Metabacillus sp. B2-18: one gene and its partner. The main gene of each other region encodes a partner of the protein of the gene in region 2 in a complex. Links are inferred from orthologs where the notes say so. Each region holds a gene or a part of one and is shown on either strand. Other genes may lie near its edges. The genes, in order: uvrA and mfd.

What was found.
Region 1: the proteins of mfd (region 2) and uvrA are in contact, whole or in part, in a crystal structure (PDB 4DFC), measured with the Escherichia coli proteins. The link is inferred for Metabacillus sp. B2-18 from one-to-one orthologs.

The regions. Positions count from the first base shown.
Region 1 is NZ_CP088245.1:4,330,368-4,334,073, reverse strand. The notes cover bases 217-3,595. They hold uvrA (excinuclease ABC subunit UvrA), read left to right. Parts: upstream 217-518; coding sequence 519-3,395; downstream 3,396-3,595. Other genes in these bases: uvrB (excinuclease ABC subunit UvrB), read left to right, coding at 217-511. In the rest of the region: more of uvrB, read left to right, coding at 1-216. UniProt on the Escherichia coli protein: The UvrABC repair system catalyzes the recognition and processing of DNA lesions. UvrA is an ATPase and a DNA-binding protein. A damage recognition complex composed of 2 UvrA and 2 UvrB subunits scans DNA for abnormalities.
Region 2 is NZ_CP088245.1:62,445-66,833, reverse strand. The notes cover bases 328-4,389. They hold mfd (transcription-repair coupling factor), read right to left. Parts: upstream 4,056-4,389; coding sequence 528-4,055; downstream 328-527. Other genes in these bases: LPC09_RS00325 (anti-sigma-F factor Fin), read right to left, coding at 4,205-4,389. Also shown: spoVT (stage V sporulation protein T), read right to left, coding at 1-289. UniProt on the Escherichia coli protein: Couples transcription and DNA repair by recognizing RNA polymerase (RNAP) stalled at DNA lesions. Mediates ATP-dependent release of RNAP and its truncated transcript from the DNA, and recruitment of nucleotide excision repair machinery to the damaged site.

The DNA of each region.
Region 1 (3,706 bases), 4.3 Mb from region 2 along the record:
TCTTGGGAAATATGATGTTCTTGTTGGAATCAACCTGCTAAGAGAGGGCTTGGATATTCCAGAGGTTTCACTTGTTGCTATTCTTGACGCAGACAAGGAAGGCTTCTTAAGATCAGAACGTTCTCTTATTCAAACAATCGGTCGTGCGGCCCGTAACGCAGAGGGACATGTTATTATGTACGCCGATAAAATTACAAATTCAATGGAAATTGCACTTAATGAGACAAAGCGTCGTCGTGAAATTCAGATAGAATTTAATGAAAAGCATGGAATCACTCCTCAAACCATTCAAAAAGAAATTCGTGATGTTATTCGTGCAACAACTGCTGCAGAAACTCCTGAAGATTACGAGGCAACAGCTGCGAATAAGTTAACGAAATTAACGAAGAAAGAGCGAGATAAAGTGATTGCTGAAATGGAAAATGAAATGAAGGAAGCAGCCAAATCATTGAACTTTGAACGTGCTGCTGAGCTGCGTGATTTGATTTTAGAGTTAAAAGCGGAAGGATGAAGCGATAATGGCAATGGAACATATTGTTGTGAAGGGAGCACGTGCCCACAACTTAAAAAACATAGATGTAACCATTCCGCGTGACAAGCTTGTGGTGCTTACCGGGCTATCTGGGTCCGGTAAGTCCTCACTCGCATTTGATACGATTTATGCTGAAGGACAACGTCGCTATGTAGAGTCTTTATCAGCATATGCTCGTCAGTTTTTAGGGCAAATGGATAAGCCTGATGTTGATGCGATTGAAGGATTATCACCAGCTATTTCAATTGACCAAAAAACAACTAGCCGAAACCCACGATCAACGGTTGGGACTGTAACGGAAATTTATGACTATTTGCGTCTTCTCTTCGCAAGAGTCGGGCGTCCCACATGTCCGATTCATGACATTGAAATATCGTCCCAAACCATTGAACAAATGGTTGATCGTATTCTAGAGTATCCAGAGCGAACAAAGCTACAGGTTCTTGCTCCAGTTGTGTCAGGTCGCAAGGGAACGCATGTTAAAGTGTTCGAGGACATTAAAAAACAAGGCTATGTCCGTGTAAGAATAGACGGAGAAATGCAGGAATTATCGGAAGAAATTTCTTTAGAAAAGAATAAAAAGCATTCGATTGAGGTTGTAATAGACCGTATTGTTGTAAAAGAAGGTGTTGCTTCACGACTTGCTGATTCATTAGAAACAGCTTTAGGTCTTGGAGAAGGAAGAGTCATTATCGACGTAATGGGTGAAGAAGAGCTGCTTTTCAGTGAGCATCATGCCTGCCCCCAATGTGGTTTCTCAATTGGTGAGCTTGAGCCAAGAATGTTCTCGTTTAACAGCCCGTTTGGAGCATGTCCGGAATGTGATGGTCTCGGTTCAAAGCTTAAAGTGGATTTAGATCTTGTTATTCCTAATAAAGATTTAACCTTGAAACAGCATGCGATTGCCCCATGGGAACCAACTAGTTCTCAATATTATCCGCAAATGCTTGAAGCAGTCTGCAATCATTATGGAATTGATATGGATATTCCAGTAAAGGACATTCCAAAGCACCTACTAGATAAAATCCTTTACGGCAGCGATGGCGAGGAAATATATTTCCGTTATGAAAATGATTTCGGACAAATTCGAGAAAATTATATTCAGTTCGAAGGCGTTATTCGCAATGTAGAAAGACGTTACAAAGAAACTAGCTCTGATTTTATCCGTGAGCAAATGGAGAAATACATGGGACAGCAAAACTGTCCAACATGTAAGGGGCATCGTTTGAAAAAGGAATCTCTTGCTGTGTTAATTCAGGGTAACCATGTTGGAGAGCTAACAAAGCTGTCTGTTCAGGATTCACTTAAATTCTTTCAAAATTTATCTCTAACAGAAAAAGAAATGACGATTGCGAATTTGATTTTAAAAGAGATTAGCGAACGGTTAGGTTTCTTAAATAATGTTGGCTTAGATTATTTAACATTAAATCGTGCAGCTGGAACCCTATCTGGAGGAGAAGCACAGCGAATTCGTCTTGCCACTCAAATTGGCTCACGTTTAACAGGTGTTTTATACATACTTGATGAGCCATCAATTGGACTTCATCAACGTGATAACGACCGTCTCATTCAGACCCTGCAAAATATGCGTGATATCGGAAATACACTAATTGTTGTTGAACATGATGAAGATACAATGATTGCTGCCGATTATTTAATTGATATTGGTCCTGGAGCAGGCATTCATGGTGGACAGGTTATTTCGGCAGGCACACCTGAAGAAGTCATGAGTGATGAAAACTCATTAACAGGACAATATTTATCAGGGAAAAAGTTTATTCCTTTACCATACGAGCGTAAAAAACCTGATGGCCGATATATTGAAATTAAAGGTGCAAAAGAAAATAACCTGAGTAATGTGAATGTGAAATTTCCGCTAGGGATGTTTATCGCTGTTACTGGTGTTTCAGGATCAGGTAAGAGTACATTAGTCAATGAAGTACTGCATAAATCTCTAGCGCAAAAGCTCCATAATGCTAAGGCGAAGCCAGGTGAGCACAAAGAAATTAAAGGGATTGAACAACTTGAAAAGGTCATTGATATTGATCAATCACCGATCGGTCGGACACCGCGATCCAATCCTGCAACATATACAGGTGTATTTGATGACATACGTGATGTGTTTGCAACAACAAATGAGGCAAAGGTTAGAGGCTATAAAAAAGGCCGCTTCAGCTTCAATGTTAAAGGTGGACGTTGTGAAGCCTGCCGTGGAGATGGAATTATTAAAATTGAAATGCACTTCCTACCTGATGTGTATGTCCCATGTGAAGTTTGTCATGGGAAACGATACAACCGTGAAACATTGGAAGTTACCTACAAAGGGAAAAACATTTCTGATATCTTAGAAATGACAGTCGAAGATGCAGTAACGTTTTTCGAAAATATTCCTAAGATTAAACGAAAGCTGCAAACGATTTTTGATGTAGGGCTTGGTTACATTACTCTTGGTCAACCCGCAACGACACTTTCCGGTGGGGAAGCACAGAGGGTGAAACTTGCATCAGAACTGCACCGACGTTCAACAGGTAAATCACTCTACATCCTTGATGAACCAACAACAGGCTTACATGTTGATGATATCGCAAGACTCTTAAAAGTTCTTCAACGCCTAGTGGATAATGGTGATACCGTTCTTGTCATCGAGCATAACCTTGATGTTATTAAAGGTACCGATTATATTGTTGATCTTGGTCCTGAAGGTGGAGACAAAGGTGGTCAGATCGTAGGGTTTGGTACACCAGAGGATATTATGAATAACGAACAATCTTATACAGGTAAATATTTAAAGCCAATTATAGAGCGCGATCGTGAGCGAATGAGAAATCTGATTAAAGAAAAAGAAGAAGTAGCGCAAAGTTAATTTGGTTAATTTGAGGTAGGGGCTGAATGATATGTTCAGCCTCTTTATCTATTTTTCATATCTAAGAAGTAGAGTTAATATAGTAAATGGGAAAAATGTCATTATTTGTCGAACGGTTGGTGAAATTGTAATAATTTGTTGTGGTATAATAGACCTACAAAATGATAAAGGCAAACTTATTGAAAAATAAGGGCGCAAAGCCAAGGACCTAAGGTAGATCATCTACTATGGTAGCCTAGCCGCCGGAGAATATTTTACTATTGTAAAGTGAGCGAGTATTCTTCTCGTTCACTTTTTTTCTAACAAAGGGG
Region 2 (4,389 bases):
TCTTATTAAGGTATTCCTTTTTTGAACCACCGGATACAGCAATGAATGTGTCTCTATCACAGATTAAAACTGGATGACCTAAACTATCATAAATAGCATCTGCATATTCCTTAGAAAAGTCGCTAAGTTCACTGATTGGTGAATATTTCTTTAAAATTACCTCACCATCACGATCCACAAATATTTCTAATGGATCTCCTTCACGAATTCGTAATGTTCTACGAATTTCCTTTGGAATTACTACGCGACCTAAATCATCAATGCGACGAACTATACCAGTTGCTTTCATCTTACGTTGCCTCACTTTCATCGGATGATAGGAAATTGACGATTGTTGATCCTGCATACAAAATAAATAATAATTAAAACCTTTTTAAACAGGAGCTTTTTTCTATGTAACAATCATCGTTTGTTAAAAATAGTATCCTTCACCATTCGAGTAATATACATCCTTTACCGGATTTTTTAAGATAAAAGTGATAAGCAACTACTAATAATATCCTTTAGAAGCATTTATTAAACCTATTTTATTGGAGAATTTCTTCTTTTTTCACTTGAGATAATCCATTTAAAAGTTCGGTCGTAATGCCAAGCCATTTCTCAACAGCTAATCCTTTTGTATTAACTGTTAGCTTTAATTTACTGCCTTCCATTCCTAAACCAACAATTCGTTGATATTTATTACTTAAGTCAAATAGCTTTTGACCATCAATTAAATTGCTGGCTTCTTCTTCTATGAGAATTGTGATGACTTCTTTATCTTGCTTTATTAACTCAACTCGTTCTTGAATAGCAAAAACCTTCAATTTTGCAATTTGGAAAAGATAATCAACCTCAACTGGATATTCTCCAAATCGATCAATCATTTCTTCTTGCAACTCTTCTAGCTCTTGTAATTCAGTAATTGATCTAAAGCGTTTATACATATCGATTTTTTGACGACCATCTGTAATATATGATTCAGGTAAATATGCATCCACTTGAAGATCAATTTCAACATCTATTGCTTTTTGTTTTGGTTTATCAGTTTGTCTTTCTTCAATAGCTTCTTTCAGCATTTGTGAATATAAATCAAAACCAACAGAATCAATGAAGCCATGCTGTTGAGCCCCTAAAAGATTCCCTGCTCCCCTGATAGAAAGATCCCTCATTGCAATCTTAAAGCCTGAACCTAATTCGGTAAATTCTTTAATAGCTTGTAACCTTTTTTCAGCAACTTCTGTAAGCACCTTATCTTTGCGATACGTAAAATACGCATAAGCTACTCGGTTAGATCGACCTACTCGTCCTCTCAGCTGATAAAGCTGTGATAGTCCCATCTTATCTGCATCATTAACAATAAGCGTGTTAACGTTAGGAATATCTACACCTGTTTCAATAATAGTTGTGCTTACTAACACATCATATTCTCCCTCGAGGAAGCTTAACATGACAGATTCTAACTCATTTTCAGTCATTTTCCCGTGTGCATATGTGACCCTTGCATCTGGTACTAGCATAGAAATTTCCTCTGCTTTTCTTTCAATATCCTCTACCCGGTTATATAGAAAGAAAACTTGACCTCCACGAGACATTTCTCTTTCAATTGACTCTCGAACAAGCGCGCCATTATATTCAACAACATATGTTTGAACCGGAAAACGATTTTCTGGTGGCGTTTCAATAACAGATAAATCCCTTACTCCTAGCATAGACATATGTAAGGTTCTTGGAATTGGAGTTGCTGTTAACGTAAGCACATCCACATTCGCCTTTAATTGTTTTATCTTTTCCTTATGTGTAACACCAAAACGTTGTTCTTCATCAATGATTAGCAATCCTAAGTCCTTATATTTTATATCTTTTGATAGAAGGCGATGTGTCCCAATGACCATATCAACAGTTCCATTGCCCAATCCTTTTGTTGTTTCTGTAATCTCTTTTCTAGATCTAAAGCGACTTAAGAGACCAACACTAATAGGATAGTCCTGAAAACGTTCTCTAACGGTTTCATAGTGTTGTTGAGCTAAAATAGTCGTTGGAACTAACAATGCAACTTGTTTACCATCTGCAATAGCTTTAAAAGCTGCACGTATCGCAACCTCTGTTTTTCCATATCCAACATCTCCACATAAAAGGCGGTCCATTGGACGAAGACGTTCCATATCCTTCTTAATTTCTTGAATGGAGCGCATTTGATCTTCTGTTTCTTGATATGGAAAGGCTAATTCAAATTCTTTCTGCATTTCACCATCTGGTGAGAATGCATATCCCTCACTTGCTTCACGTTCAGCATATAATTTAATTAAATCATCTGCAATATCTTGGACCGAAGACTCAACCTTCTTCTTAACCCTGCGCCAGTCATTTCCTCCAAGCTTGTAAATCTTAGGCTCCTTGCCTTCAGAGCCAACATATTTTTGCACTTGATCAATCTGTTCAACCGGTACATAGAGCTGGTCACTGCCCTGATATCTTATATTTAAATAATCTTTGTGAATCCCGTTTATTTCAAGTGTTTCAATACCAAGATATTTACCAATCCCATGATTAACATGGACAACATAATCGCCAACTTCTAGTTCTGAATAGCTCTTTATTCGCTCTGCATTCGAAAGCTTTTGCCTTCTAACCTGTTTTTTTACACGTTTCTTAAAAAGCTCTTCCTCCGTAATGACAGCGAGCTTTTGCATTGGTAGTTCAAATCCTGTTTGTAAATCTCCTTGAACAACTGAAATTTGACCAGCAATTAAGGGATCGTTTTGCCCCAATATTTTTGCCTGAATTTCATAGTCCTCTAATACATCCTCAAGCTTCTTTGTTCTTTCCTCATTTACGCCTAAAAACACAACAGAATATTGAGATTTTTGAAAGCGTTCAAGTTCATTCTTTAAAACATGCATCTGACCATGGAAATTTTGCATTTGTTTACAAGATATATTTAATATATTTTGTGGACTTGTATGTGGTACATGTCTTAAGAAAAGAGAAAGATAGATAGAAGGATGTTTACTTTTTGTCATAACATCCATATACGAATGTGAAACCTTTATTTCCTGTAGAATTTTTCCTTCTTCAAGTAAACCGGTAAACCACTCTGCCTCTTCCCGTTCTAATTGATCATATGTTTCGTGAATTCTACTGATCTCATCTAAAATTACGATTGAATCAGTAGGAAAATAATCTAGTAAACTAGTAGGCTGCTCATATAGGAGAGAAGAATACTTAAATAGATCATGACTAAATTGGTTATTTCGTAAACGCTCCAAATCATATTGAATATGCTCAAGTAGCATTTCCTTCTGTTGCTCATTTTTTAGCTTTTTTAAATTCTTTGCTAAGCCTGCTTCAATACCTTCTATACTTCGATTTCTTGCTTCTGCATCTATTAGTATTTCAACAGCAGGCCCAATTGTTATCGTTTTTAACATTTCTACTGATCTTTGGTCATCTATATTGAAAGAACGAATAGAGTCAATTTCAGTATCAAATAGTTCGATTCGAACTGCATTTTCTTCAGTTAAAGGATAAATATCAATAATTCCACCACGAACACTAAATTCTCCAGGAGAGCTGACCATGTCTACTCTTTCATATCCTAATGAAATAAAATCTTGAATATAGTGGTCAAGGTCAATATCTTGTCCTAATGATAAATTGAATTGCTTTTGCTTCCATAGCTGTTTTGGAGGAATCAATCGCCTAACACCAGCTACTGGTACAACTACAATAGATTGTTTACCCTCTGACAGTCGGTTAAGAACTTCTATTCTTTGTGATTTTAATTCAGGGCTTGCAATAGCTACCTCTGATGCTATTAAATCATTAACAGGATATAGGTACACATCCTCTTTAATTAGGTTTAACAAATCCTCATAGACTTTTTGAGCTTGGAAAAGGTTATGTGTCACAATCAAGATCGACTTATTTAGTTCATGATACAGTGATGCTGTAAAAACAGTTCTTGCCGAACCGGATAGGCCCGCAACAAGCTGTTCTTTTAATCCCTCTTCAATACCAGATACAACGGTTTTAAAATCATCATTATGATAAAAATATTGCTGCAAACTATTCAAGCTAGAGCCCCCCTCTCAATTGATCAATTAAGTTTAACTGTAGTATGTTTGATTTTAATCATAAATGGTAATGTACTTTGCCATGACATGTTGAAATGAGGACTCACCACATCAAAACAGAAAAATGCCTTGGGTATCACCCAAAGCCCTTACTGAATCAAATTATCCACCTGGTGAAGATCAGGGTTTCTATGTAGTGCATCCTGGCAGTCCTCGCAAATTGTTTTAACATGCATATCTCCATTTTGTTCGTAGGTAATCATTTCTTGACGTTCGTCATTTGTTAAAGAATCAAATCCTAGCTGCTGACTAGAAAGTGATTGATTATCAAGGC